Regions from separate parts of the Pararhizobium sp. O133 genome, predicted to be linked through region 2. Evidence: predicted binding sites of a transcription regulator. Region 2 holds the regulator's gene; the other holds the start of a gene.
What was found. The regulator LexA, encoded in region 2, represses DNA repair genes until DNA is damaged. The targets are predictions, from matches to a motif close to TGTTCNNNNTGTGTTCNG.
Positions count from the first base shown of each region.

Region 1: a site for LexA is predicted at 9,183-9,200, ahead of dnaE (DNA polymerase III subunit alpha). Genes of this name have one in related genera too.

Region 1 is NZ_CP196426.1:3,266,415-3,281,606, reverse strand. Features, by position in the region: gene nuoN (NADH-quinone oxidoreductase subunit NuoN) at 1-1,098, shown strand, start outside; gene ACST81_RS15725 (biotin--[acetyl-CoA-carboxylase] ligase) at 1,095-1,862, shown strand; gene ACST81_RS15720 (ribonuclease J) at 1,880-3,547, shown strand; gene mce (methylmalonyl-CoA epimerase) at 3,604-4,008, shown strand; gene ACST81_RS15710 (DUF1467 family protein) at 4,103-4,372, shown strand; gene proS (proline--tRNA ligase) at 5,070-6,398, shown strand; gene ACST81_RS15700 (lipoprotein-releasing ABC transporter permease subunit) at 6,410-7,717, shown strand; gene ACST81_RS15695 (ABC transporter ATP-binding protein) at 7,736-8,419, shown strand; gene ACST81_RS15690 (hypothetical protein) at 8,439-9,017, opposite strand; gene dnaE (DNA polymerase III subunit alpha) at 9,476-12,982, shown strand; gene ACST81_RS15680 (L,D-transpeptidase family protein) at 13,002-14,225, opposite strand; gene ACST81_RS15675 (DNA polymerase IV) at 14,390-15,192, opposite strand, start outside.
Region 2 is NZ_CP196426.1:2,854,965-2,870,156, forward strand. Features, by position in the region: gene ACST81_RS13655 (transcriptional regulator) at 287-475, opposite strand; gene ACST81_RS13660 (hypothetical protein) at 668-922, shown strand; gene ACST81_RS13665 (hypothetical protein) at 919-1,128, shown strand; gene ACST81_RS13670 (hypothetical protein) at 1,125-1,346, shown strand; gene ACST81_RS13675 (hypothetical protein) at 1,343-1,624, shown strand; gene ACST81_RS13680 (DUF982 domain-containing protein) at 2,128-2,430, shown strand; tRNA gene ACST81_RS13685 (tRNA-Asn) at 2,751-2,825, opposite strand; gene ACST81_RS13690 (hypothetical protein) at 3,045-3,317, shown strand; gene ACST81_RS13695 (hypothetical protein) at 3,393-3,740, opposite strand; gene lexA (transcriptional repressor LexA) at 3,993-4,706, shown strand; tRNA gene ACST81_RS13705 (tRNA-Cys) at 4,983-5,056, shown strand; gene ACST81_RS13710 (hypothetical protein) at 5,323-5,541, opposite strand; gene ACST81_RS13715 (hypothetical protein) at 6,051-6,233, shown strand; gene ACST81_RS13720 (glycerophosphodiester phosphodiesterase family protein) at 6,708-7,439, shown strand; gene ACST81_RS13725 (CDP-glycerol glycerophosphotransferase family protein) at 7,466-9,076, opposite strand; gene ACST81_RS13730 (hypothetical protein) at 9,159-10,871, opposite strand; gene ACST81_RS13735 (hypothetical protein) at 10,874-12,085, opposite strand; gene ACST81_RS13740 (SDR family oxidoreductase) at 12,095-12,799, opposite strand; gene ACST81_RS13745 (IspD/TarI family cytidylyltransferase) at 12,792-13,484, opposite strand; tRNA gene ACST81_RS13750 (tRNA-Ser) at 13,738-13,827, opposite strand; gene ACST81_RS13755 (septal ring lytic transglycosylase RlpA family protein) at 14,409-15,192, shown strand, end outside.

The DNA of each region.
Region 1 (15,192 bases), 410 kb from region 2:
ACACTCGGCATGCTGCTGATGATTTCGGCTAACGACCTGATCTCGGTCTATCTGGCGCTCGAACTGCAGTCGCTGGCGCTCTATGTCGTCGCTGCGATGCACCGTGACAATCTCCGTTCGACGGAAGCCGGCCTGAAATATTTCGTGCTCGGCGCCCTGTCGTCGGGCATGCTGCTCTACGGCATGTCGCTGGTCTACGGCTTCACCGGCCATACCGGCTTCGAAGGCATCGCCGCGGCCCTGTCGGCGGAAACCCGTTCGCTCGGTCTCGTCTTCGGACTGGTCTTCATTCTCGCCGGCGTGGCGTTCAAGATCTCGGCTGTGCCGTTCCACATGTGGACGCCTGATGTCTATGAAGGTGCTCCGACGCCGGTCACCGCTTTCTTCGCAGCCGGGCCGAAGGTCGCTGCCATGGCCATGCTGATCCGCCTGGTGATCACGCCGTTCCAGCCGATCATGCACGACTGGCAGCAAGTCATCGTGTTCATCTCGATCGCCTCGATGCTGCTCGGTTCCTTCGCCGCCATCGGCCAGACCAACATCAAGCGACTGATGGCGTACTCTTCGATTGGCCACATGGGCTACGCGCTGGTGGGCATCTCGGCGGGTTCGATGGCCGGCATTCGCGGCGTTCTCATCTACATGCTGGTCTATATGGTCATGACGCTCGGCACCTTTGCCTGCATCATGGCGATGAAGCGCAAGGACGGAAATTACGTCGAGAATGTCGACGATCTCGCCGGCCTGTCGCAGACCAATCCGCTGATGGCAACCGTGCTGACGGTGATGATGTTCTCGCTGGCCGGCATCCCACCGCTCGCAGGCTTCTTCGCCAAGTATTTCGTGTTCATGGCGGCGATCGAGGCGCATCTCTACGCGTTGGCGATCATCGGTGTTCTGGCTTCCGTCGTTGGCGCCTACTACTACCTGCGTGTTGTCAAGCTGATGTGGTTCGATGATCCGAAGGGCGAATTCGCCCGTCCGTCCGGTGTTCTCCGGTTGGTCTACGGTCTTTCCGGCCTGTTCGTGCTGGCCTATGTCCTGGTCGGCGGCTGGATCGGTACCGCGGCGGAAGTCGCTGCCCGGACGTTCTTTTGACCGGAGGAAACCGGATCGGCAGGATCGGGCTCGATGACTTCAGACACACCGTGCTTGGTGATGTTGGATCGACGAACACGGAATGCCTGAACCGTGCCCGCGCCGGCGATCCGGGTTTGCACTGGGTCACGGCGACAAGGCAGATTGCCGGTCGGGGACGTCGGGGCAGGTCCTGGACGTCGGAAGCCGGCAATCTCTACGCGTCGCTGCTGCTGATCGATCCGGCGCCGATGGAAAAGCTGCATTCGCTGCCGCTCGCCGTTGCCGTTGCGGTGCAGAATGCCATCCAGTCGGTCATGCCGCCGGGTTCGGAGCCGGTCATGATCAAATGGCCGAACGATATTCTGATTGAAGGCAAGAAGTGCTGCGGTATCCTGCTGGAGGGCGAAGGCCTGCCGAATGGCCATCACGCTCTTGTCATCGGTATCGGCATCAATGTGGCTTTGACACCAGACCATGGACTATATCCTGTGACGAGTTTGCATGCGCAGGGGGCATCCGTTTCGCCCGATGACCTGTTTGCCCGTCTGTTCGTCAGCATGGCGGACGCCCTGCAGGTCTGGAACCGTGGCGAAGGCATTGCCGAGATCATTGCCCAATGGCGGTCCGCCGCTGGCGGTATCGGACAAAAGATTACGGTCAACCTGCCGGACCGCTCGCTTTCCGGCCGGTTCGAAGGCATAGATGAAGAAGGCCGACTGCTGCTCGATCTCGGGGCAGGCGTGGTTCAACGTATCGCCGCTGGCGATGTATTTTTCGGATAAAAAGGCGCAATCTTTCAATGAGCAAACAAGACGAACTCGTCTTCCTGCCGCTGGGCGGGGTTGGGGAAATCGGTATGAACCTGGCCCTGTACGGCTATGGCGCACCGTCCCACCGCCAGTGGATCATGGTCGATTGCGGCGTGACCTTTCCGGGGCTCGATCTGCCCGGCGTCGATCTGGTGCTTCCCGACATCCGGTTCCTGGCGGAAGAGCGCAAGAACCTGAAGGGCATCATCATCACCCATGCCCACGAAGATCACTACGGGGCGCTCGCCGATCTGTGGCCCGGCCTCAACGTGCCGGTTTATGCATCGCCGTTCACCGCCGGCATGCTGGAAGCCAAGCGCAGCTATGAGCGCAGCCGCGCCGAAGTGCCGATCACGATCTTCAAGGAAGGCGACCGCATCAATGTCGGTCCGTTCGAGATCGAAGCGGTCGGCGTCAACCATTCGATCCCCGAGCCAATGTCGCTGGTCATCCGCACGCCGCTCGGCAATGTCGTCCACACGGGCGACTGGAAGATCGACCATGCGCCGTCGCTCGGGCCGTTCACCGACGAAGCCCGCTTCCGCGCCATTGGCGACGAGGGCGTGCTGGCGCTGATGTGCGACAGCACCAATTCGATGCGCGACGGCGTCTCGCCTTCTGAAGAGGAAGTGTCCGCCAGCCTTACCAAGATCATCGAGGAAGCCGAGGGACGTGTGGCGATCACCACCTTCTCGTCCAATGTCGGACGTATCCGCTCGATCGCCAAGGCTTCTGCTGCCGCCGGTCGTGAGGTCCTTCTTCTCGGTAGTTCCATGAAGCGCGTCTGCGACGTCGCGCGCGACGTCGGCCTGATGGAAGGCCTGAACCCGTTCATCGCGGAAGACGAGTTTGGTTATATCCCGCGCGACAAGGTCGTCGTGATCCTGACCGGCAGCCAGGGGGAATCTCGCGCGGCCCTTGCCAAGATTTCCCGTGACGAAATGCGCAATGTCGCGTTGACGGCCGGCGATACTGTCGTCTTCTCCTCGCGCGCCATTCCGGGTAACGAAAAGGCGATCAACGACATCAAGAACGGTCTGGTCGAGCAGGGTATTCATATCGTCACCGACAGCGAGGCGCTGGTTCACGTTTCCGGCCATCCCCGTCGTAACGAACTGCAGCAGATGTATGCCTGGACGCGGCCGCAGATGCTTGTGCCTGTGCATGGGGAGGCGGCTCACCTGACCGCGCAAGCGGAACTCGGCCTTCAGTCCGGCATCAAGACCGTTCCAAAGGTGCGCAACGGCGATATCCTGCGGCTGGCGCCTGGTCCCGCGACTGTCATCGGCGAAGCGCCGCACGGCCGCATCTACAAGGACGGCGGCCTGATCGGCGATTTCGACGAGATGGGCATCGGCGAACGCCGCAAGCTCTCCTTCGCCGGCCATGTCTCCGTCAACGTGGTTCTCGATGACCGTTACGATTTCGCCGCCGACCCGATCGTTGTTCCGATCGGCTTGCCGGAGTTCGACGACGAGGGCGAGGATATGAACGACACGCTCTATGACGCCGTGCTCGGCGCCGTCGAAAGCATTCCGCGCGGCAAGCGCAAGGATCTGGCGATGGTAACGGAAGCCGTGCGTCGTGCCATCCGCAGCACCGCCAACGAGGTCTGGGGCAAGAAGCCGGTCGTCACGGTGTTCGTCAACAGGCTTTGATAGCGCCGATATCTGCTAGGTGGGTGTCCAGGAAACGACAGCGCGAAAGGCAATCCATGCTCGGACGTGTCAATCACATCGCTCTTGCCGTGCCGGATCTCGATGCGGCGGCTGACCGTTATCGTTCGATGCTCGGCGCGTCGGTAACGGAGCCCGACGCATTGCCGGAGCATGGCGTGCGGGTCGTGTTCGTCACGCTCGACAACACCAAGGTCGAACTGCTGGAGCCTCTCGGTGAAGACTCGCCGATCGCGGCCTTTCTCGTCAAGAACCCGTCCGGCGGCATGCACCATATCTGCTACGAGGTTGCCGACATCCTGACGGCGCGCGACAGCTTGATCGCAGCCGGGGGGAGGGTGCTCGGCAGCGGTGAGCCGAAGATCGGCGCCCATGGCAAGCCGGTGCTTTTCCTGCATCCGAAGGATTTCTTCGGAACGCTGATCGAACTGGAACAGGTGTGACAGATAGGCGCGTTTGTTCGACGCGCGTGAAAGGTCTATAAGGTCTCATCTTACCGAAGAACTGTTCGCTCAGCCTTCATCACGAGAAAACAAGATGCCGTTTTTTTCCGTCTTCGCGATCTATTTCATCATCTGGTGGCTGTCGCTGTTCATTGTCCTGCCGATCGGTCTGAGGACGCAGGCCGAGGAGAACGAGGTGGTGCCCGGCAGCGTGGAAAGCGCACCCGCGCGCTTCCGGCCCCTGAAGATTTTCCTGGCGACATCGGTGCTGGCGGCGATCATCCATTTGGCCTGGTACATCGTTTCCGTCCGCTTGGGCTACGGCATTGATGCTATCCCGCACTTTGCTCCGAAATTCTATTGATCAAGATCAGTGTTTCGTTTGCGACGCCCATTGATGTGATAGCGACGAATGACGCGAAGTCAGGTTCCAGCGGTGATGTACGTGCCACATATTTGACACGATTAAGGAGTGCGGGATGGTCCTGCACGTGATTTGCCGGAAAAATGTCAAAAAAAAACAAGGCTAAAAGCCTTGTTCTCTAAAGTATCGCGTGATCCTTATCCGTTTCCGGTGGCTGCGTATAAACGCGCCTAAGATCTTATCCTCCCAAGACTTGACCGCGAAATCGACAAGAATTTAATCTCCCTGCCTCTTTTGTGAGCCAAAACTAGCTCAAACATTATGCGTTGTCATCTGATTTTTTTGCATTTTTGCTACAGTTCGGCAAAATTTTTCCATTGACAACTTCCAGCGAAATCCTGTTACTACCGTGCCTTTTTGACGCAGATCGCGCTCCCTTTCCCACCTTGAGAAGTCCGCTGCCGTAAGGTCTGGGGACCGCGAAGATCACGGGTTTTCTTCCTGCCTCGAAGCGTTTAGAACGCGTGAGCGCGGTACGTCCTTCTTTCGGAATCAACTGGCCGGATCATCGCGGCATACAGTCAAACGGCAGTGTCCGGTTCGCGCCGATAGCAAGCGTGACTGGTCTGCAAGCTCAACGTTATTTCGCCCGATTCCAACGATAGTGCGAAGTGCTTCTCAGTTCTGGAACCCATTCATGCGTCTGTCCCGCTTTTTCATGCCCATTCTGAAGGAAAATCCCAAGGAAGCGGAGATTGTCTCGCATCGGCTGATGCTGCGCGCCGGCATGGTGCGGCAGCAGTCCGCCGGCATCTACAGCTGGCTGCCGCTCGGCAAGCGCGTTCTCGACAAGGTCAACGCGATCATCCGCGAGGAACAGAACCGCGCCGGCGCCATCGAGCTTTTGATGCCGACGCTGCAATCGGCCGAACTCTGGCAGGAAAGCGGGCGCTACGAGGCCTATGGCAAGGAAATGCTGCGCATCAAGGACCGGCAGGACCGCCCGATGCTCTACGGCCCGACCAACGAGGAAATGGTCACCGATATCTTCCGGTCCTACGTCAAGTCCTACAAGGACCTGCCGCTGAACCTCTATCATATCCAGCTGAAATTCCGCGACGAGATCCGTCCGCGCTTCGGCACGATGCGCTCGCGCGAATTTCTGATGAAGGACGCCTATTCCTTCGACCTGACGAAGGAGGGGGCCATCCACTCCTACAACAAGATGTTCGTGGCCTATCTGCGCACCTTCGATCGCCTCGGCCTGCGCGCCATTCCGATGCGGGCCGATACCGGCCCGATCGGCGGCAACCACAGCCATGAATTCATCATTCTCGCCGACACCGGCGAGTCCGAGGTCTTCTGCCACAAGGATTTCGTCGATTTTGACATTCCGGCCGTTGATACGGATTTCGACAGCGTGACGGGCCTGGAAAGCGTCTTCGACATGTGGACGTCTCTCTATGCCGCTACGTCGGAAATGCATGACGAGGCAGCCTTCAACGCCATTCCCGAAGGTGAGCGTCTTTCGGCTCGCGGCATCGAAGTCGGTCACATCTTCTATTTCGGCACGAAATATTCCGAGCCGATGGGCGGCAAGGTGCAGGGTCCCGATGGCAAGGAGCACACGGTGCATATGGGCTCCTACGGCATCGGCCCGACCCGTCTGGTGCCGGCCATCATCGAGGCCTCGCATGACGAGAACGGCATCATCTGGCCGGCTTCCGTGGCGCCGTTCGATGCTGTGGTCATCAACATGAAGTCCGGTGCTGCCGCCTGCGACGCGGCCTGCGAAACCATCTATGCCGCGCTCAACAAGGCTGGTCTCGATACCCTCTATGACGACACGGACGACCGTGCCGGTGCCAAGTTCGCGCAGGCCGACCTGATCGGCGTGCCGGTGCAGATCATTGCCGGCCCGCGCTCCGTCGCCAATGGCGAGGTCGAACTCAAGGACCGCAAGACGGGCGCCCGCGAAACATTGACCATCGAGGCTGCCATCAACAAGCTGACCGCCGCGAAATAAGGGACCAATAAATGAGCGCCGCGACGCTAGAGCAGGAAAAGACGGCGACATCCCAGTCGCCGTCGAGCCGTGCATTCTCGACATTTGAACGCATGGTGGCCTGGCGCTACCTGCGCTCGCGCCGCAAGGAGGCGTTCATTTCGGTGATCGCCGGCTTTTCCTTCATCGGCATCATGCTCGGCGTCGCGACGCTGATCATCGTCATGGCCGTCATGAACGGCTTTCGCACGGAACTGATCTCGCGCATCCTCGGCATCAACGGCCATATGATCGTCCAGCCGCTCGACGGCCCGCTCGACAATTATGCCGACCTCGCGACGAAGTTTTCCGGCGTCACCGGCGTCACCATGGCGATCCCGATGATCGAGGGCCAGACGCTGGCCTCCGGTCCGAGCGGCGCCGGAACGGGGGCTTTGGTGCGTGGCGTGCGTGCCGAAGACCTGACCAAGATGAAGGCGATCTCGGACCACATTACCGCCGGCGACATGGTCGGTTATGCGTCTGGAACTGGTGTTTTGATCGGCAAGCGCATGGCGGATCAGCTTGGCATCACTGCCGGCGGCACGATTACCCTGGTTTCTCCGGAAGGCGACATCACCCCGATGGGCGTCAATCCGCGGGTCAAATCCTACACGGTTTCGGGCACGTTCGAGCTCGGCATGTCGGAATATGACGCCTCGATCATTTTCATGCCGCTCGAGGAAGCGCAGCTCTATTTCAACGCGCCCGGCATCGCCCAGTCGATTGAACTGTTCGTCACCAATCCGGACCTGGTCGATGACCTGCGCCAGCCAGTGGAAGACGCCGCTGGTCGTCAGGTGCTGATCAGCGACTGGCGCGACCGAAACAAGACCTTCTTCTCGGCACTTGCGGTCGAACGCAACGTCATGTTCATGATCCTCACCCTGATCGTGCTGGTGGCGGCGCTCAACATCGTTTCCGGCCTGATCATGCTGGTAAAGGACAAGGGCAGCGACATCGCCATCCTGCGCACCATGGGCGCGACATCGGGTGCGATCATGCGTATCTTCTTCATGACGGGGGCCGCGATCGGCATCGTCGGAACCTTTGCCGGCGTGCTTCTCGGTGTCATTGTCTGCCTGAACATCGAATCCATCCGCCAGTTTTTCTCCTGGCTCTCGGGTGAAACGCTCTTCAACCCGGAACTCTATTTTCTCAGCCAGCTTCCGGCCGACATGAACCCGGGCGAAACCATTTCCGTGGTCGCCATGGCCATCGGCCTTTCCTTCCTCGCCACGATCTTTCCGGCCTGGCGCGCCTCGCGCCTCGATCCGGTTCAGGCTCTGCGCTACGAATAACTAAGGATTACCGACACGATGAATGCGCGCGTGGCACTGCAGCTTACCGGCGTCGAACGGCATTACAGCCAGGGTGACGAGACCCTGACGATTCTGAAAGGGGCGAACTTTTCCCTCCATGGCGGCCAGACCGTTGCACTCGTCGCGCCCTCCGGCACCGGCAAGTCGACGCTTCTCCATCTGGCGGGCTTGCTTGAGCGTCCGGATGGCGGTGAAGTGCTGATCAACGGCCAGTCCTGCGGCGAACTCAGCGACCAGCAGCGTACGTCGATCCGTCGCAACGACATCGGCTTCGTCTACCAGTTCCACCATCTGCTGCCGGAATTCACCGCGGTCGAGAACATCATGATGCCGCAGCTGATCGCTGGCCTCGCCAAGGCCGAGGCGCGCGAACGGGCCGCAGCCCTGCTCGATTACATGCGCATCGGCCACCGGGCCGAACATCGCCCCTCCGAGCTCTCCGGCGGCGAGCAGCAACGCGTCGCCATCGCCCGCGCCGTCGCCAATGCACCGCTGGTTCTTTTGGCCGACGAGCCGACCGGCAATCTCGATCCGGAAACGGCCGGCTACGTCTTCGAGGCGCTGGAAGCCCTGGTGCGCCAATCCGGCCTCGCGGCCATGATCGCCACGCACAATTACGATCTTGCCGCGCGTATGGACCGCCGCGTCACGATCGAGGACGGCAAGGTCGTCGAACTCTAACCAGTTTGAACAGCTCCTGCTATTTCTGGCAGGCCGTCTGTCCCACGTCGTCGTTCCAGTCCTTGAGGAAGACCAGCCTGCCGGTGACCGCCACAGAGCGGCCATTGCTCTTTCCCTTGCCGGTGAGGACATTGAAATCGCAGTCCGACATATTGTCGGGATCGAGCGTGTCGTAAGACGTATAGGTATAACCGGCAACGACGAAGTCGAAGTTGCGATAAGCAACGGTCAGCTTCTGTTCCCAGCGGTCGCGCCCCACCGCATCGTTGTGCGAAGTGATCAGGATCGAGCCGTTGGGCAGGGCAGTGATCGAAGGCACCTGTCCGGCCATCGCCAGGTGTCCCCAGATCTTGTTAGGCGCAATCGTCTTCAGCGTCAGCGCGCCGGTATCGCCGTCATTGAGGTAGATGTAGACGGCATTGTCCTCGTCGCTGTCGGCGTCGGGCGCGACCAGCATGGCGAGGTCCACATTGCCGTCCTTGTCCCAGTCGCCCGTGGCGGCTGAAAGGATACGTTCCGGGTCAATTGCGTCCGCAGCCGATACCACCTGTGCGCTCAGTCCAAACAGCGCCGTCAGGACGGCCAGCGACATCTTCATTCGTAATCTCCCCTTTGTGATCGGCGCAGACTAGCCAGCCGGTTTGTCGCCGTCCAGACGGTTTACCGGCCTCAAGGCGGAGAGGGAAATTGTTTACCATCCCGCAGCCGTCCATCCGTCGATCCGAATTTGCTGCTTGACGCGTGAACATAAATAGAACATTAAAAGAACATAACGAAAAAGGAGCCCCGCAATGACCGACTTTATTCGTGACCTCGCAGCGTTCACCTCCGTCGCAATGTTCATCGCCAGCTTTTCCATCATCATGATGGGCATGTGATCTTGTTTTCAGACCGTCGAATCTTCTTCCGGCTTTTCGGACTGGCGACTGGCACGTGACCCGGGCCTGTGGACAATCCATCCGGTGGTTGAAAAAGCGGCCCCGGGCCGGATGAATTCTGGACATCGGCGAACGGAAACAGGATATCCTCGGGCCTTCACGGGAATCGAGGTATGCCATGGCGGATGCGGTCAACGACAAGCAGCGGGATAGCGGCGCCTCAGGTGGTGCTTCCCCGCAATTCGTCCATCTTCGCGTCCATTCGGCCTTTTCTCTGCTCGAAGGCGCCCTGCCGGTCAAGAAGATCATCGGCAAGGCAGTGGCGGACGGCCAGCCGGCGATCGGCATCGCCGACACCAACAATCTGTTCGCAGCGCTCGAATTCTCGCAGAAATGCATGGATGACGGCCTGCAGCCGCTGATCGGCTGCCAGTTGTCGATCGACATGGGCGATGAGGGCGAGGCGGAGAAGCGTGGCCATGCACAGCATCTGGCCAAGCTTCCGTCGATCGTTTTGATCGCCGCCACGGACGCGGGCTATGTGCGCCTCGTCGATCTCGTCAGCCGTGCCTATCTCGGCGGCGAGGGCAATCAGTCGGTGCGCATCGCACTGTCCTGGCTGCAGGAAGACGGCGCGGAAGGGCTGATCGCGCTCACCGGCGCGTCCGGCGGCCCCATCGATATGCCATTGAAGTCGGGCCATCCGGCAGTGGCCGAAGCGCGCCTCAAGGCGCTGGCCGAGGTGTTCGGCGACCGTCTCTATGTCGAAATCCAGCGCCACGGCAAATATGATCGCCGGCATGAAAATCGGGTCGTCGATCTCGCCTACAAGCTCGAATTGCCGATCGTCGCGACCAACGAGCCGTTCTTTCCATCGCCAGCGGAATTCGAGGCCCATGATGCGCTGATGGCGGTGGCGCACAATGCCATGGTCTCCGACGACAGCCGCTTCCGCCTGACGCCCGATCATTACCTGAAGAGCCGCAAGGACATGGCGGCGCTGTTTGCCGATCTGCCGGAAGCGCTGGAAAACACGATCGAGATCGCCAGGCGCTGCTCCTTCGTCTTGAAGACGCGCGGGCCAATCCTGCCGCGCTTTACCGGTGCGTCCGACGATCCCAAGGAAGCCGAGCGCGCCGAAGAACTGGAACTTCGCCGCCAGGCTGTCGAAGGCCTGGAGCAGCGCATGAGCAAGCTCGGCCTGTCTGGTGGCTATACCGAGACCGACTATCGCGAACGGCTTGATTTCGAACTCGGCGTTATCGAGAAGATGAAATTCCCCGGTTACTTCCTGATCGTTGCCGATTTCATCAAATGGGCGAAACAGCAGGATATTCCGGTTGGTCCGGGCCGTGGCTCGGGGGCGGGCTCGCTGGTCGCTTATGCTCTGACCATCACCGACGTCGATCCTTTGCGCTTCTCCCTGCTGTTCGAACGCTTCCTCAATCCGGACCGCGTCTCGATGCCCGACTTCGACATCGACTTCTGTCAGGACCGGCGCGAAGAGGTGATCCGCTATGTCCAGCGCAAGTATGGCCGCGAGCAGGTGGCGCAGATCATTACCTTCGGATCGCTGCAGGCACGCGCCGCGTTGCGTGACGTCGGCCGCGTGCTCGAAATGCCCTATGGCCAGGTCGACAAGATCTGCAAGCTGGTGCCGAACAACCCCGCCAATCCGACCCCGCTCTCCAAGGCGATCGAGGAAGAGCCGCGCTTTCAGGAGGAGGTCGACAAGGAGCCGGTGATCGGCCGGCTGCTCGACATCGCCCAGAAGATCGAGGGGCTCTACCGCCACGCTTCGACCCATGCCGCCGGCATTGTCATCGGGGACCGGCCGCTGTCGCAACTGGTGCCGATGTACCGCGATCCGCGCTCCGATATGCCGGTCACCCAGTTCAACATGAAGTGGGTGGAACAGGCGGGGCTCGTCAAGTTCGACTTCCTCGGTCTGAAGACGCTGACGGTTCTCAAGGTCGCCGTCGATTTCATCCGCAAGCGCGGTATCGAGGTCAATCTCGAAGCCTTGCCGCTCGATGATCAGAAGACCTACGAGATGCTGTCCAAGGGCGACACGGTCGGTGTGTTCCAGGTGGAAAGCGCCGGCATGCGCAAGGCGCTGATCGGCATGCGGCCGGACTGTATCGAGGATATCATCGCGCTGGTGGCGCTCTATCGCCCAGGCCCGATGGAAAATATTCCGACCTACAATGCCCGCAAGCATGGCGAGGAGGAAATCGAGTCGATCCATCCGATGATCGATCACCTGCTAAAGGAAACCCAGGGGGTTATCGTCTACCAGGAACAGGTGATGCAGATCGCCCAGGTTCTGTCCGGATACTCGCTTGGCGAAGCCGACTTGCTGCGCCGCGCCATGGGCAAGAAGATCAAGGCGGAAATGGACAAGCAAAGCGAACGCTTTGTCGATGGCGCCATCAAGAACAGTGTTCCCAAGGCACAAGCCATCAACATTTTCGAACTGTTGGCCAAGTTCGCGAACTACGGCTTCAATAAGAGCCACGCGGCGGCCTATGCCATCGTTTCCTACCAGACGGCCTATCTGAAGGCGCATTTCCCGGTCGAGTTCCTGGCAGCGTCGATGACGCTGGACATGTCGAACACCGACAAGATCAACGACTTTCGCCAAGATGCGATGCGGCTCGGCATCTCCATCATTCCGCCATCGGTCCAGACCTCGTTCCGCCGCTTCGAGACCGGCGAGAACCGCATCTACTATTCGCTGGCCGCTATCAAGGGCGTCGGCGAAGCGGCGGTCGATCACATCGTTGCCGTGCGCGGCGACGAGCCCTTTGCCGATCTCGAGGATTTTTGCCTGCGGATCGATCCGAAACTTCTGAACCGCCGCGTCTTCGAAAGCCTGATCTGCGCCGGTGCCTTCGATTGCTTCGGCTTCGATCGTGCGGAGCTTGTCGGCGGCCTTGACCGCGTTCTCGGCTTTGCCCAGATCGCCCAGGCCAATAAGGTCAGCGGCCAGAGCGACATGTTCGGGGCAGGGGCGGCCACCGGACCGGAAAGGATCAGCCTGCCGCCCTATTCGCCCTGGCTGGCGTCGGAAAAGCTGCACCGCGAATTCCAGGTTCTGGGCTTCTATCTCTCGGCCCACCCGCTCGATACCTATAACGAACTCCTGAACAAGATCCGCGTCCAGACCTTCGGCGATTTTGCCGCATCGGTGAAGAAGGGGGCGACAGCAGGGCGCCTTGCCGGCACGGTGACGTCCAAGCAGGAGCGGAAGACCCGCACCGGCAACAAAATGGGCATCATCGCCTTTTCCGATTCCTCCGGCCAGTTCGAGGCCGTGCTGTTTTCAGAAGCGCTGAACCAGTATCGGGATTTGCTGGAGGCCGGCAAATCGCTGGTCATGACGGTGCAGGCGGAAGAGCGGCCGGAAGGCATCGGCCTGCGCATCCAGACGCTGCAATCGTTGGAAGAGCGGTCGTTGCAGATGCAGAAGGCGCTACGCGTCTATGTGCGCGACAGTGGCCCGTTGCGTTCGGTCGCAACGCATCTCAACACGCGCGGTGATGGCCTGGTGTCGTTCATCGTCATCAAGGACAATGGCCAGCGCGAGATTGAGGTCGAGCTCAACGAGAAATATCGCATCTCGCCGGAAATTGCCGCGGCGCTCAGGACCGCGCCGGGCGTGATCGACGTCGAGCTTGTCTAACCGCGGTTAGTCGCGGCTGTCAGGATTTCGGCGTGTGGGTGATTGTGACGAAATCGGTGCCGTCGCCGGTTTCCTGACCCAAGCCCATGTCGGATATGGTCAGCGATGAGCCTTCCGAGAGCAGGCCGTCGATGCGCTTGCGGACATCGTCGGGGATGATGATGCGGGCGAGCACGCGCTGCGTCACGTTGAACGCCATCGCATCCTCCTGAAGCGTGATGCCGAGCCGCTTCTTCATCGGGCCGGGCAGGGTATTGTCCAGCGCCATGCCGAACCATTCGCCCTTGCCGGTTGCCGGATCCATGTTCTGGAACTGCAGGAAATGCGTGCCGAGCGCCATTTCCGGCTTGTCGATGACGACAGGCGTTTCGAACAGCGGCTCGAAATCGCGGCGCACCAGAAGCTGGCCGTTCGGCGGCTTGCCCTTGCCGGTCTTCAGGTAGAGCGCCTCGACGAAAGCCGGCGTGATCTTGCCGTCCATGGTGAGTTTTTCCGCCGTCTGGAATGCCTTGACGGCTTCCAGCGTCTGCGCGCCGGCATAACCATCGGCAACGCCTGCGGCATAACCGAGCTGGTTGAGCAACTGCTGGATGTCGAGCGTCACCTCCCGGTGGCCGCGATGGGTGATCAGGATGCGGATCGGTGGCTTCTTCTCGATTTCTAAGGCGGCGGTCTTTGTCGGGTCCGTTTCGTTGGTCGCCACTTCCACGGTTTGCGTGTGAACTTGCGACACGCTCGGCCGCAACGTCGCGTCCGAGAGCAGGGCCGGCTCCTCCGCCTGCGGCTGGAACAGGAATGGATCGGAGATCACGATGGGCGTCAACTGCCGGTCGGAGACCACCACATGCAGGCCGCGCCCCGTCATCGTGAACAGTTGCCTTGCGAAGTCGTCGGGCAAACGCACGCAGCCGTGGGAGGCGGGATAGGCCGGTACATGGTTCGAGGCATGCAACGCGATGCCCGACCATGTCAGCCGCTGCATGAAGGGCATCGGCGCGTTCGAATAAATGTTCGACTTGTGAAAGCGGCGCTTCTCGAGGATTGAGAATATGCCCGTTGGCGTTGAATGGCCGGCCTTTCCAGTGGAGACGTTGGATGTCGCCACGACCGTGTTGCCGTCATAGACGACAAGCGATTGCTGGTCCTTGGAAACGATGATCTGCAGCGGCGCCTGATCGCCGGCAGCAAGTGCTGTGCTTGCATGAAGCGCAAGGGAAAGGCCGATACCGAAGGCGAAACGCAGAACCATGGGAACACCCGGACGCAAAACATCAGACAGAAATTGAAGATGAGCCTAGCCTGCGAGATTTAACGAAGCTTTGCTGTTTCGCACGGAACACGAATGCATGTCGCGCAAAAGCGTGCAGCGGTTTTGCCAAAACGACATGCTTGAGAATGTGAAGCCGGCTACTTTCTGCGACCCTTGCCGAAGGTGTAGCCGGTTTCCACCGTCGCCTTGCCGAACTTGTCGCGAAGCATGTTGATCGCGGCCTCTGCCGCCGCCCGCCGGGTCGCCTGCTCATCGACAAGGTCCGGCGGATCTGCAAGGTCGGGATCGGACAGGTCGGAAACGCCGATGCCGATCAGGCGGAATTTCGTGCCGTCGGTTTCCTTGTCGAGCAACTGCATGCCGGTGCGGAAGATGCGGTCGGCAAGCCGGGTCGGGCTGTCGAGCCGGCGGTTACGCGTGCGGATCTTGAAATCGGCCGTCTTCAGTTTCAATACCACAGTCTGGCCGGCAATATCGCTCTTGCGCAGGCGGTGCGCCACCTGTTCGCTCAGCCGGCGCAGATGGGCGACGAGATCATCATAGTCGCAGAGGTCGTCGTTGAAGGTCGTTTCAGACGACACGCTCTTCGCCTCGCCATTGATTTCCACGGCGCGTTCGTCCTGTCCGCGCGACAGGCGGTAGAGGCGCTGGCCCATCGTGCCGTAGCGCTTCATCAGGTCGGTTTCCTCCATTGTCTGGAGTTGGCCTATGGTGCGGATGCCATCGCGCTCCAGCGTCGCGGCAAAGGCCTTTCCGACGCCCCAGATCAGCGTCACCGGTCGTTCCCTCAGGAAGTCCTGAGCCTCGGCTACCCCGATCACGGAAAAGCCGCGCGGTTTCTGCAGGTCGGAGGCGACCTTGGCGAGGAATTTGCAGTAGGACAGACCCACGGAAACCGTGATGCCGATCTCCTGTTCGACGCGGCGGGCGAATTTCGCCA
Region 2 (15,192 bases):
TTCCGTGCTGCGAACCATACAGAATCCGTACGGGAGCGCAAGGAGAATTTAGGTTAGATATTTTCTCTAAGATGCTGGTTCTATTATATATTTACAAATCTGTATCGTATTTACAAATTTGTCAACGTTTCGCCGATCATCTGGCGCTCGATGGCTTACTCCTCGGAGCCTTGTGACCTAACTGCAGCGCGCAGCCTTTCCAGAGCGGAGTTGATCTCGGCAACATCTGCTGGAATCGGCTCGGAAGGGCGCCTGAGAAAAAGAAGACTCAATATTTTCAGCATGGTCAGTCTTCCCGCAGTCGGACGCCGCCGGGGATAAATTCAATGCCGGCCGCTTCGAGGGCGGCTTGTAGTGCATCGACAGTGCGCTCTTTTAACTCCACACCAGCCTCAAACCGCGACACGGTGCCCGGCGCGACTTTAGCGAGCTTGGCGAGATCGCGCACGCCGAGGTCCAGCGCAACGCGTGCCATTTTACTCTGCATGGGGGTCATTTTCGATACACTGCTTCAAATTTGTGTTGACGTACCGAAAATGCTTCGGTATTGATACAGCGTACTCAAATTGAAGCACATATACAAGGACGCACGAAAATGCGAACGAGACCCCATGCCCTGCAGACGGAAAGAATTGCTTTGCCACGCAGACTGGTCCCGAGAAGACCGATGGATTACGCGCAGGATCCGCGTTTCGCGTATCTTGAATGGCTCCGCATAGAAGCCCGCCTCCTGCAGATCGAACTGGGTTACGGCCCGAACGGCGAATCGACGCCCCTTAACACGTTCACCCACGGCTATCACTTTCCGGAAGGCATGAACTGGCGCGACGCTCCGCAGCCATCTACACGGGCCGAACAGGTCTTGCGCGCCGTGGGTGTCAACGTGCCGACCGGACTGCTGGTGCCGGAGGACGTGAGATGAACCCCGACATCGAACGCGTCGTCATCACCGCATCACTTCTCACCAAATTCGCGAAATTCACGGAGCCGCAGAAAGTCCTCGGGCGGCAAGTCATAAAGTGCCGTTCCTGCGCCAGACAACGCGCCTGCAGCGCGGGCTCTGCCTTCCTGCGTGATCTGCAAACCCTGCCGACGTGCCCTCTCTTTGCAATGGAGGACGCGGCATGAACGTCCACGCCAGACCCCAGCGCCAAGCCATAAAATCCGAAGAGGCCATCCAGCGCGAGGCCGGTATTGTTGATTTCCTCATGACTTGCAGCCGCGAAGACTATGCTTCTGGCCTGCTCATCTTTGCCACAATGCCAGCGATGCCCTGCGCCTATTCTGCTGATGACCTGCGCGCGGATATCAAAGCGCTCCAATCAGGTTTGGAGGACGCGGCATGAACGTCCACGCAAAATTCCAACCGAATCCGAACGGCAAGCCTTTAGAAATTCACCATATCAGCGTTGTGGTTCCGCAACAGGAACGCGAGGTGCATATCGACGATGTGTCGCTCGACGCGTCGACGCTCTGGCATCTTCTCGACAACCTCGAAAATCGCATGGGTGATGAAGACGGGCAGGAAGAATCTGCGCTGCTGGTTCGGCTGGCCGTGCAGTTGGCTCGGCAACTCGACCTCGACCTTCGCGCGTTCTCCGGTGCGCTACCGCCTAGCAACTAGTTTCCATCTGCCGTTCCCGCATGTCCGGCAGGTTTCCCCTTCGCACTCCTCTATGGCGAAGGGGCTTTTACAAGGCGGCCTCACCACCCGCAGAGCGCGATTGTCACCAACGCCTACGGGCGCCCGCAAGGGAGCAATCGCTGGCCGTCATCCTGAGAGGGGTGGCGGCTCTTATCTTGCTGAAGTCCGCGCGTGAGCACGTCCCCACTGGCGCCTACTGAGAAGTCACGTCTTGAAAAATGACTGCCTTTCGTTCCACGTCCTGCCTATCATGGTCGATGGCTAACAGACTGAGTGCACAAGCAACGAGGCCACCAATGAATATCCAGCCGTACGGCATTTCATATTCCTTTCGGTGTGGTTGTCGGCACGATCACACACCTGAATGGTTACGGGCAGCCTAAGCTTTTTGGTTAATGAGAAGCCAATGGTCGAGGCTCTTGAAATCCGCTATTTTCGCTCCGATATCGATTGCGCCAGATTGATATTGGAAGGAGGTTGCCATGCTGGCTGATATGTATTTCCACGTTCCATTGACCGTTAGCTTTCCCAGCGGACTGAAGCGCACGTTTGAGAGCCTTAACGACACAATCGACTTTCTCGAGCACGAGTGGCCACTCCGGCGCGGAGAGCGTTACCAACGAGCCTGCAAGAAATGTCGTGCTGCGCTCCTAAAGCAGACACCGGTCGCCGTTGCGCGCGAAGCTTTCGTGGCTGCCTGTCTCGAGGCCGGCTTCGCCGTGCAGGCCCTGCCGCCGTCCTGGCACCGTACTGGGCCTTCGTCACGTCCCCGTATGAGAGTTTGAATTGGAAGATCAACGCCGCCGGCCAGCCGACGGCGGCCTTTTGTTGTCTTGGCGACGATGTTCCGAATCACGTCGTCAACTGATCCGGTGGCTGCCGGGTCTGTGGGATGTGTAAAATCGTTCGAGCTGGCGTTTGATTCCCGACCATGACTGCAGAAGACGAATCGGGCAGGGGACCGACGCCGGTCTCCAAAATGAAGCGCTAAACGCCGAAACCTTATAATCCGAGGTCGGATAGGGAAATAAAGTGGGGAGAAAAAGAGGGGAAATAAGTGCCCGTTCTCAAAAACACAATGAAAACAGGCACTTATTTCAAAATCTGGCTCCCCGGGCCGGATTCGAACCGGCGACCTGTCGATTAACAGTCGAATGCTCTACCGCTGAGCTACCAGGGATCATCTGCGCCGCTGTGTGCTGCAGAAGTGAGGCTGCTAATACAAATGCTTTTTCGATTTGCCAAGCTATTTTTCAAAAAAAGTGCACAATCTTGTCTGACTGTGGAGAACTCCCCATGTGGGGGAGGCAACGCGATCCCGATTGCCGGCGAACACATGCCGCGATTTCAGCGTTGTCAACGATGCCGCGACGCGGGATCGAGCCAACAGGTGGAGTTCATGGCAGGACGGCAGAAAAAATTTGGCATCGACCCGCAGACGCATGAATTGATTCTGGGAACATGGCGCTTGCGCCTGCCGCAGTCGCGCGGGGTTCGCATCGCGCTCGGCAGCATACTCATTATCGGTGGCTGCCTTGGCTTTCTGCCTGTGCTCGGCTTCTGGATGGTGCCGCTGGGTTTCATCGTCCTCTCGCATGATCTTGCCTTCGTGCGCCGCCAGCGGCGACGGCTATCGGTTTGGTGGGCTCGCAGGCGCCAAACCTCAACCTGAACGAATGCACTATTTGTCCACGTCAAACGCCCCGCCTGATCGGGCAGGGCGGGGCTGCAAAGCACGTGCCAACGTTTATCGATCCGTACCAGTCTGCGGCGTCGGATCCTTGTCGGTCGGCGCAGTCTGCATCTGCTCACCATTCGTCGGCGTGTTGTCCACGGTACCCTGGTTGGCGGGCGCTGCCTGATCCTCGGCAGGGGCAACCTGCTGCGTCTGGGTCGCCCCGTCATTGTCGGTCGCTTCACCAAACATCTCCACCCCGGCCCAGGCGATGGCAGCCAAAAGCAGACCGCCGATCAACACCATCAACACCGGACGCCCAAGAAGACCCTGCCGCGCCTCGATACCGGTTACCCGGACCGTCCGGTTGGTATCCTTCGTCGAGACGCGATCGCCGCGTTCGTCCACATAGCCTGCCATGTCTGCCTCCTGTGTGCGGGCGATGCGCACCGCCCATTGTCGCTAGGATGTTCCTGCAACGGTCGCGACACGGCAAAAGTTCCCAAAAAGAAGCCCAAGACTGGTGAGTCTCGCGCGCAACAGCCCGCCGGCTTCATCGCCCGCGCCGAATATTGTTGGAAACATTCAAATATTTTGAGGGGGCTTGCGGAACACATATGGAACATATAGTGTTCGTTCTTGCTTTGTTTCTCGACTTTGGAGTGATCGTTCATGCTGACTCGCAAGCAACAGGAATTGCTTCTGTTCATTCACGAAAGAATGAAGGAATCCGGCGTGCCTCCATCCTTTGATGAAATGAAGGATGCTCTGGATCTCGCCTCGAAATCCGGCATCCACCGACTGATCACGGCGCTTGAGGAACGGGGCTTCATCCGCCGCCTGCCCAATCGCGCACGCGCACTGGAGGTCATCAAGCTGCCGGAAGCCTATTCGCCAAGCCTCCAGCCCAAGCGCGGCTTTTCGCCCAGTGTTATCCAGGGCAGCCTCGGCGCCTCCGCCGAAAAGCCGGCGCCTGCCAAACCTGTCGCGGCCAACAGCGATAGCGTGACGGTCCCGGTCATGGGGCGGATCGCCGCCGGCGTGCCGATCTCCGCCATCCAGAACAACACGCACGATATTTCCGTACCGATGGAAATGGTCGGGGTGGGGGATCATTACGCGCTGGAGGTCCGAGGCGATTCGATGATCGAGGCCGGCATCCTCGACGGGGACACGGTCATCATCCGCAACACCAATACCGCCAGCCCCGGCGAAATCATCGTGGCGCTCGTCGATGACGAGGAGGCGACCCTGAAGCGCTTCCGGCGCAAGGGCGCTTCCATCGCACTCGAAGCCGCCAATCCGGCCTACGAGACCCGGATATTCGGTCCCGACCGGGTGAAGATCCAGGGCAAGTTGGTGGGCCTCATTCGCCGCTATCACTGATCAGGGCAAGCTTCGACGCATTTCGGTTCACTCGCTTCAAGCAGCCGCGACGTCGGTTGGACGGTCTGGCAGGAGGTCAGGTGCACTGAGCCTTATGGGAAATGATTTGCGCGGGTTTGTGTACGACGGCTTTCGTGGTGGAGAGGCTTCTGTGGAGAATGTTCGGAAAACATCATGTCGGAAAATGAACGCGGCCGTTTTTTCGGAATTATTCTCTTGCGGTTTGTCTAGGATCATTCTAAACCGCCGCCACGGTTCGATTATTCGAGCTTGAGAGGCCTCGTGGCGGAGTGGTGACGCAGAGGACTGCAAATCCTTGTACCCCGGTTCAATTCCGGGCGAGGCCTCCAAAATTTTCCACGTAAATATAATCGGTCGGTCGTATTTACCGATTGTTTATTCTGAGCAATCGTTTCAGGTGTTCTGAAACGATGCGTCACGTGCGGCTCCACCAATTTTGACGCCATCTTCGTGGCTACGGCCGTTCTCATGACCGCAAAACGTTTCTCCAATTCCGACCGGAGTCGAAGATTGAGACATACGTTTCCATTGCCCGCCCCAAGGCGGGGTAGTCAAAGGATGAAACGATCCGATGGTCTGAGCGGACCGTATCAGCTCAATGATAATAGAAGCAGGCGCAGTCGGCCTGGCTGTCGTCCGGCGCGCTCCAGACGCGAACGGCGAGCTTCTTGGCAGTGCCGGTTTCATCCAGCCTCAGGCCGAGCAGGGATGTAGCGGCAAGCTTCGGATTGACGGCATCGATCTCGACAATGGTGCCGACCTGATGGACGCCAAGTTTCGGGGTCCAGGTAAAAAACTGCACGCTGTAATGCATTGCGTTCTCCTTTACCGCGCTTTTTTGGGGGAACTCGAACATCACAAACCGCACAGCCGACGCGACTAACCAGCGGCGAGGGCGCCGCGCAGGCGATGGGGTGGGTTCGATGACCAGCATACCATGAATTTTCTGGTTCGCTAATCCGTTTCATCAGCGATGAATCGGGACGAACGGGGGGCACTGCAGTTGAATATTGAGGTTGACGCAGGCCAGGGCACCGACGCTTCCCACCGTCATCGCGATCGTCGAGCCGATGGCCCGCCAAGGGATTGTCCGGATCGGAGTGGAGGGGATTGCGTTCCGATATCCGGCTGCAATGCCGATCGTTTAACTGTTTAAATCCGTATTCGGTTGTCTTCCGCAGGACGCAGAGCGGCTCTCAAGAGGAAACTGCCCTCACATTTTCCGTGGTCAGTATCAACGACGATAAAGTGATGCGGAATGACCAACTGTTACACGACTGTCATGTCGCTGACATAGGGTCGATTTGTACAAGGAGACAATCGATGCTGGTCAAAGCTGTAAACACTGATACCGCCCTTTTGGACGAGAAGAACGCGAAGCTCTTCGCTGCCGCGCGCAACCTCGCCAGGCACCCCTATCTCGTGCGCGAGGGCGATGTCACCGATGCGGAACTCTCGGGCGTCCTGAACGGTCTTCTCGATCTGTTCGGCGCCAAGATCGCCTAGAGCATCGTTCCCTTAATACGCCCCATTCTGTTGGCTCAAAACGGCCGATCCACAAGAAGGATGGCGCAGAGCGATGCGACATCCATCGGTCCAGCCATCCGCCGCAGTGGGCGGCCGTTTTCAGCCAACCCGAAGGGCTGGATGAATTTTGGCCACTACCGGCGGTGGCCGTCTCAACCGCAGCTTCTGCTGCGCTTTTCGCCGGCCGCCTTGGTTCTGGCCAAAATTCCTTCCAGCAGAATGGGTCGTATTAAGGGAATGATGCTCTAATCTGCCGTCCCGTATGCTTTGCAAGGAGATGGTAACCGTTTCATCTCTTTGGCGACTGTCCGGTTTTTCCTGAACTGCTGTTTTAACTGGCTTGCGCTGTGGCGACTCTTGGTCGTTCGAGCAATGCGGAGTGCGCTTGCCCGAGATACCGCGAACACTATATGCCGTTCTCGTGACAACGCGCATATCTCGAAAGATCCAGTCATGGTGAGAATTATCGGGCACAGGGGCGCGGCCAAACTCTGGCCGGAAAATACGCTTGCCGGTTTCGAGAGGGCGCTCCAACTGCCGCTTGATGGGATCGAATTCGATGTGCATCGAACAGCCGATGGCGAGCTCGTCGTCATCCATGACGGTCGAATCGACCGGACGACCAACGGATCCGGCCTTGTCTGCGACATGACGCTCGCCGAGATCAGGGCGGCGGGAATCAAGGACGCCGCTGGCCAGACGGTTCCGATGCTACGCGAGGTGCTGGATCTCTGTCGTGGCGGCGATCAGGAACTGCAGGTGGAAATCAAGACCGACGCCTATGGACGCACCTATCCGGGGCTTGCCGGTGAAATCGCCGATATGTTGCGGGAGTTCGGCATGGTGGATCGCAGTCGGCTGACCAGTTTCGTTCCGAATGTGCTCACGGAAGCCTACAGGGTTTTTCCGAGCATCCGCTACCTTGCCTCGATCAACCAGGCCAGCGCGCAACAGATGGGCGGACTCGAGGCGGCAATCAAACGTTTTGCCGCTATCCCCACCTGCGCCATGGCCATTCACAAGGACCTGCTGTCTTTTGCGCTCGATAAATGCATCGAACTCGTCGGTGGCGACAGGATCGGTGCCTGGGTGCCGAATACGCCGGACGAATTGGCTTACTGGATGCGACAGCCGATCCTGCAGGTGACCACCGACCGGCCGGATGTGGCCCTGCGCTATCGATAGGCGTCTTTCCGACCGCGCCGTACCGATCACGAAGCAAGCTTCTGGACTTCGAATGTGGTGGCATCGCCGCTGTAACGTCCCTCAATGATGTCGATTGACACGCGGGTGAACAGCTCGGCGGGCGCGTGGTCGAGATCGCCGAAAGCATGGGATCGCGTTGCCATTCGCTTTTCCCGCATCGGATCAGCGCCTGCGGCGAGTTTGACGAGTTCAAGCGTATTTTCTCCGGCCTCGTCGAGCAGGTAGCCGCCAAGCACGCTCGGATAGGCCTGCAACTCCGCGTCATCGTATTTCGAGGGATTGGTGACGAGATAGGGCTTTCCGGAATAGAGGAAATCGATGATGACGCTGGAAATATCGGAAATCAGGATATCGGCCATGTTGTAGAGGTCAATCGGGTCGGTGGCGTCCTGATGGAGCTCGCCAAGACTGCCATTGCTTCTCTGGCGCGACAGGACACGGCGGATATCACCGAGATATCGCGACGAGGCGGGATCCTTGTAGGACATCGGGTGCGGCTTGAACATGACGCGCACCGGAATATCGCCCGACATCACCTTGTCGATGATCCCGGCGGCGTGTTTCAGCGAGGAGAATTTCGCATCCTCGTGATAGCCGATCCAGGTCGGCAGATAGGCGACCGTGATCATGTCGCTTGGTTTGTCCGTCCGTGCCGGTGTGATGCGGGCAACCTGGGGGCGTCCGACGATGGCGAATTTCTCTGCCGGGATGATCACATTGTTGCGCGCATATCGGTCGATTGCCATCCGGCCGGCAACGAAGAGCTTGGAAAACACCTTCGACACCGCGCTGAAGCTCGGCGGCTTGTCGCTGTCGCCGTGGAGAAGCTGGATATGCTGGAGATCCGGTCTGCCGTTGATCAGCGCAAAATTTCCGGCGGCGTTGTTGGCGTAGAACACCGTCGTGACGGATGATGGCAGGACGAGTTTCAACTGCGGCGCCGATGACAGGATGACCGGCGTGCTGGTCAGGGCGGCAAGACCGAAGAGATGCTTGCGCTCGCGCACGATGATGAAGAAGGGAATGCCGAGCGCCTCAAGATACGGCAGCCACATCAGCACATGCGATGGCGTGTTGAGATCGAGGGCGGAAAAGTGAAAAGCGAAGCGCGGCTGGCGCAGATTGTTCGCCACCCGGGCAAAATTGAAATCGGCGACCGCCGCCTCCTTTGCATGCGCATCGAGGATCAACAGACGTGAAATATTGCTGATCGCAAACGCCAGATAGAGGGCAATCGACAGGAGCAGACCGACGGACGCGGCCGTGACCTGCAACAGGCTCAGGATGAGCGAGCCGAGAAACGAAACCGCAACAGCAATGACGAGCGCCTTGTCCATCAGCGTCAGCCCGATGCTCGCCTGGTTGTCCGCAATGCGCTCCGATCCGGCCAGAGAGTTTCGCGCGACTTCACGATAGGCGAACGTCAAGTACGTGGTCGCGACGGGCAGGGAGGCCAGGCAGACCGCCGCCAATGCATAGATAAAACGCACTTCTTGCGTCAGAGGCAGGAATGGCAAGGCCAGCAGCAGCATGACGAGCAGAGCAAGCGCGCCAGCCATCGACTTACGAACCGGCTCTTGACGGATCAGCAACAAAATATCGAAGTTCACTTTCACCTGAACTTACCTCCTAATCAAATAGGCTCTTGCGATGCTCTAAAATCGAACGGCACGAAGAAGAACGTTGGCGGCAACGCCTTTATTCATTCCTGCCGGGGGCCAGTGCGGCATCCATGGCGGATTTGAACGATGTGATCTTCACGGTAGAGGTCATGGTCGATATCAGGGCCTGCCGTTTGGGCAGGAGGCTGTCGGTATCGGTTATGTCTTCAAGTATGGCTTCAAAGTTCGAAAAGTCGGGATTGAGTACGTAGCATGCGGTCAGGAATGCGGAAGCGGTTGCCGGTGATCGCGCCAGACCGAAAATATCGGTCACGATGATCGGCTTGTTGACGGCAAGCAGATCGCCATCAACCTGTGAGAGGTCACAAAGCAGGATATCCGCCTGGTTTGTCAGCGCCTTGGCCGACATGGCCGAAGCGGTAAAGAATGTCGTCCGGTTGTCCGCCGTCGGCGCGAACTGCCTGATAGACGCACCGATTTCGGCGAAGGTCGAAGCCGAGTTCTGATCCGATTTCGCGACCGCATTGGCACGGATCAGCAATGTCGTTGGCTTTGCCCGCTTCTGCAGGCGCTGAACGATTGCCTTGCTCGGGCGGGCAGCAAGCGACCAGTCGCGATAGGGGGCACCCAGGACATAACCGATCGTCAGGCCATTGTCATCCAGAGGACCTGCAAGCGCCGGAAGCACGGTGGCGTTGTCGGGTTCGATGACCGCGATGGAAGCGAGCACGCCAGCATCCACGGCCTTCTGGGCAATCTTGTGGCTGAAGAAGAACAGGTCACTGTACATGCCGAAACTGTTCGGAAAACGAATGTTCTCGTAAGGTTTCGACGGGACGAAGTTGATCTGCTTGAGATTGCCGAAACGGACGATCTGGGTGTTTTTCGCGTTGTTATTGATTGTGACGACGGCCTTCAAGCTTTTGAAGACGAACTGTTCGATGGTGTCCATCGTGTCGGCGAGGACGATATCGGTCACACCAAGCTTGACCAGCCGGATGAAATGCGCCCGTTCCCGCACCATCGTGACAAAGGGTTGCTCGAGCGCCGACAGGCGCTGGATCCAGGCGTATACCTCCTTGGAATCCTTGGCCACAGGATCGGAGTAATAAAGCATCAGCACCGGCTGAAAGTGCTCGAAATAGGCCTTTCCGGCCTGCTGCAATCCGGCTTCCCGCCTCAGGCGTTCCGACCGGAACAGGGCCCTGAGCTTGTAGAAGACATAGACATAGACGGCATTCAGCAGGAATGCCGCAGCGGCAAGCTCGACACCGTAACCGACGAGCACAATCAGCACGAAAAGACCGATGGACGTCACGACGCAGGCAAGCCTGAGGTAATAGATGGCCCCGCGCGCCTTTGCCGTCAGCGATTCCGCCAGTGGTTCAGGGTAGGGGATCGCATAGTTCCGCGACCGCGCCGGTTTGGCCAGCATGTCCGACGTCAGATGCGCGATCGAAATAACCGCAAGCACGAGAACACCAGTCAGGCCGTAGCTTATCTGCGGCAGCGGGCCGGCGTCTCGGATCAGGAAGAGGCCAAGTCCGTAATTGACAGCGATCAGCAGGATGGACAGATTAGGAATTGTTCCAACCCATTCCCTGTCGAGCGGACCGAAGAATTTACGGCGCACCTTGCGCACCATCAGCGCCACGCCATGGAATGCCGCGGTCATCAAGAGGAAGGCGGCAACGGCTGCGTTATACGGCAACAGATCGGAACGCACGAACAGGGTGATGACCACGGCCACAAGGCACGCGAGCAGGAAAGGTGCCACAAACCTCAGCATTATCAATAGGACTCTTCGGACCAGTACGGATCTTTTCGAATGTAGCTGTCCAGCCAGTTGTATCGAAAGCTTGGCGCCGCCTCGACCAGGCTTTCATCCGAATAGGAGAAGATCACATTGCGATGACGCGCGTCGATCGACGCGATGTGGGCGACGTAGTTGGCGATCCGGCTTTTCGACGTCGGCCCGGGTTCGCCAAACGTGAAGGATTTTTGCCGGTAGAGATCAACAAGCACTGCATCGTCGGGCATGGTATTGGTCGGCTTCTGAATGACCATATGCGCGATGCCCTGCTTCAGACAGATGGCTTCCATACCGGAAATATCGACCAGCGCGAAGGAGACGGGATAAACCGTATCCGCAGGCGCAATGACCGAAGCCGTGCAGGCCAGCCGCAGCGCCAGGCGTACGCGCCAGTTCAAACCATCATCGAGCACGCGGACGGTATAGCCCTCGGCGCTCATGCGGCGCAGCGCGGACACCAGGTGGCGCAGATACTGGGTGTCGCGCATGCCGAAATTCGGATGCGGCTTTACCATGATATTGCGCAGCCCCATCTGCCGGGCGCTTTCCCGCAGCAATTCGAAGCCGAAACCGCCTTCGGCGCTCGAATAGTTTTCACCGGGGTTGCTGGTTTCCCAGGTCGGCGCATAGAGAAGCCAGCCGTCGGAGTCGATCGGCGCCGCTGCGAAATAAGGCATGGACTGGACGACGCTGTCGCCCAACCTGATCAACCGGCCGAGTTCGACCTCCCGCCGCGTAAAAATGCCGGCCTGCAGATAGCGCCGGCAAGCAAGGTCGCCCGCCACCAGCACGTAGTCGTAGAGCCGGGCGGCGGGGCGAAATGACGAAATCTTGTTGCTTTCGCCATGCAGCGCCAGAACATGCCGCAGCGACCGGTTGGACACAAGCGTGGCGTTCATCTGGGCGTTGAAGGCATAGTAGACAATGCCGGCACTGGCGTTCTGCTGCGAAGCGATATTGCGCAACGTGTTCTTGTAAATCTTGGGGCCTGCCGCACCGTTGTCCGGCACGGCATTGTCGCGCCGTGATCGCCGGCGCATCATCACCGGCATGGTTTCGGCCGGGAAGAACCCGTTCTTGAAAAACGGAAGAACCTGATCCAGCGCATTGGGCATGGGGCTATCGATGTAGAGCTGGGCGCCGGCATTGACCGGCGCCCTCAATGTTCCAACATCAGCCAGGATGTTCATGAACCGTCCTTATGTCCGTACGACGAGATTCTGGCTGTCGATCAGGCGACCGGCATCGGAAACCAGGATGGCGATGACGTCGGCAACGTCTTCCGGCTGCATGATGGTGCTCGGATCCTCGTCCGGAGCCAGCGTCTTGCGCAGGTCGGTCGCGCAGCGGCCGGGCGAGATGCAGACGACGCGGGTGCCGTAGACCTTCAGTTCCTGGCGCATGACGTCGGTCATGTTGATCAGGCCGGCCTTGCTGGCGGAATAGGTGAGCCAGCCCGGGCGGCCGTTCATGCCGGCCGTCGAGGCGATGTTGATCACCAGGCTCGGCGGATGGCCGCGCTTGATCAGGTTCTGCACGATCGAGAATGGCGCGATCAGGTTGGTCTTGAGCGTGTAGAGGAAATCGTCGATGACGATCTCGTTGATGCTTTTCGGGTTGGTGTAGCCGGCATTGTTGATGACGCCATCGACATGGATATTGCGATTCTGGAGCTCGGCCATCGCGGCGTCGAGTTGCTCGGCATCGCCGACATCCGCATAAAGCGGAATGAAGGTCTTGTTCGGGTGCTGCGCCCGCATCTCTTCGATGAAGGAATCATAATCGCTGCTCCTGCGGGCGATCGTGACAAAACAGCCAATCGAGGGCGAGGATTTCGCAAGCTTGCGGACAATGGATGCGCCGATCCCGCGCGAGGCGCCGGTGACGAGGAGAGTTTCAGTCATTTAATTTGTACCCGTTCAACACAGCTTCGGCGAAATGAAAATCGTCAGGCGTCGTAATCTTGACGTTGGTGTTCCAGCCATCCCGGTAATACACATCGTAGCCACCGACCTCGTGGCAGAGCATGGCATCCTCAGTGAAGACGAGACCTTGTTCCCTGGCCTTCTGATGCGAGTCGGCAAGGTTGGCCTTCAGGAATTTCTGCGGCAGCTGAATGTTCATAGTCGTCGCACGATCAACGCGGTCCAGCATCTTGCGGCTGACCGGATCGACGGTGCACATGGAGAAGTGGATCGGCAGGCAATAGGCCGTATTGTCATGCTGGCTGTTGATCAGCGCCGTGATGTGTTCTGGCGTGATTGTCGGTCGCGCGGCTTCATGAAGGATGACGCGATCGTTCGTCGCTGCTTCATACAGCAGGCGCGTCGATTCATGGCGCGTCGAGCCCGATTTGACCATTTTAACGCTGACTTGGCTGGCATAGGCATCGATGACTTCGCGCGTCTGCTCTTCAAAGCCGTCGGGATAGTTGATGACGATTTCGTCGATTTCCGGAACCCGAGTCGCGGCGATGATTGCATAGGCGACCATCGGATGTCCGTTGATGAAATGAAACTGCTTGGGATATTGAAGCGCCGTTCGCGAGCCGACCCCACCCGATAGCAACAAGAAACTGTATTTTTGCATTCCGACTCCGAAGAAATCCCAGCCCGCCAGACGGATTTGATAAACGCTTACGCTTGCCTTATTTATTTCACATAAGTTTTATCAAACCGTCATATTCGGGTCATGCATAGCGCTGACCCCTTAAATGTCAATCAGCAGGTCTGGGCGAAACGGAAAACTTTTGGGGTGATCCCAAAGCAAGTTAGGAGATTTGAATATTTTTGAGGCGTCTCGCCAAGTTGAGCGGCAATATTGCGAAAAACCGGTCAACAACTGGCGGAAGAGGTGGGATTCGAACCCACGGTACGGTCTCCCGCACGCCGGTTTTCAAGACCGGTTCCTTAAACCACTCGGACACTCTTCCATCCACGGCTCGACCGAATCGCGGTCGATACCGTCCCGCAAAGATCAGGGGCGGCCCTGTTCAGGAACGCTTTATAGCTTGCGGATGGCGGACGTCAACCGGGTAGCGCCGGTCTTGGGAGATGTATCGGTTCGGCACAAAAGCGACGCGATCCAGGTATGTTATCCCAAGGAATATGCCTGCGTTGGCCAGCCCGCGTGTCTGCGACGCGGCCGCCTTTATGTGCCGGTGCCGCACATATCACTGTTATCGAGCATAACTGGCCGTCGATCGGTCTTGTCCTCTTCTGATATCTATAAGTATACGTTCGATCGCCATAGAATATCATTTCGGCACAGACAAAGAAGCCATATGAATCATGTCGGTGCACAGTCCTGAGACAGAACAGATCGCAGATCGAAATTAACCTTTCATAAACCATGATTTCAATTGTTGCAGCCGCCGCGCGTTAACCATTCGCAATTTCGCCACGTTGTTGTCATGTTTAATCAACTGTTACGTTTCGTGACGCCGGTTCTTTCGCAGGGGCAACGCGCAGGAAAGTTCCGAGTACGGCTTTTACGAATGGCGATGTGGGGCACATGACTTCCAATCAGACTGCGGCTTTGGTCCTCAAGGCAATGCGTTTTGCTGCAATTCCGATGTTTTGCGTTGCCCTGACGGCCTGCGGAACCACGCAGAGCGTCAGCAAGAGCAAGCCCCGCAGCAAGGAATATTTCGCCGAGTCGATCTATGGCGTAAAGGCCAGCCCCCGCGTCGCCGACGGCAAGAACATCCCCAAGGGCGGTGGCCGCTATCAGGTCGGCAAAGCCTATCAGGTCAAGGGCAAGTGGTATCAGCCGAAGGAGGATTTCGGCTATAACAAGACCGGCATGTCATCCTGGTACGGATCGGCATTCCACGGCCGCCTGACGGCGAACGGCGAAGTTTACGACAAGTATCATCTCTCGGCCGCCCATCCGACATTCCCGCTGCCGAGTTATGCCCGCGTCACCAATCTCGAGAACGGTACCTCGGTCGTCGTGCGCGTCAACGATCGCGGCCCTTACGAATATGGCCGTATCATCGATGTGTCCTCCAAGACCGCCGATTTCCTCGACATGAAGCGCAGGGGTAGCGCCAAGGTCCGCGTCCAATATATCGGCAAGGCGCCGCTCGAGGGCAATGACATGCCCTATCTGATGGCTTCCTATGTGCAGAAGGGCGAGCGCGGTCCGAACGCCTTCCCGGAAGGCCAGATCGCAACCGGTGTCATGGTCGCCTCGAACGAGCCGCTGCGCAAGCAGGCCGGCAATCTCGGCACGCTGACGATCCCGGCCAAGTCCAATATGGAAATGGGCGTTCCGGTCAACGCGCTTGCCGAAA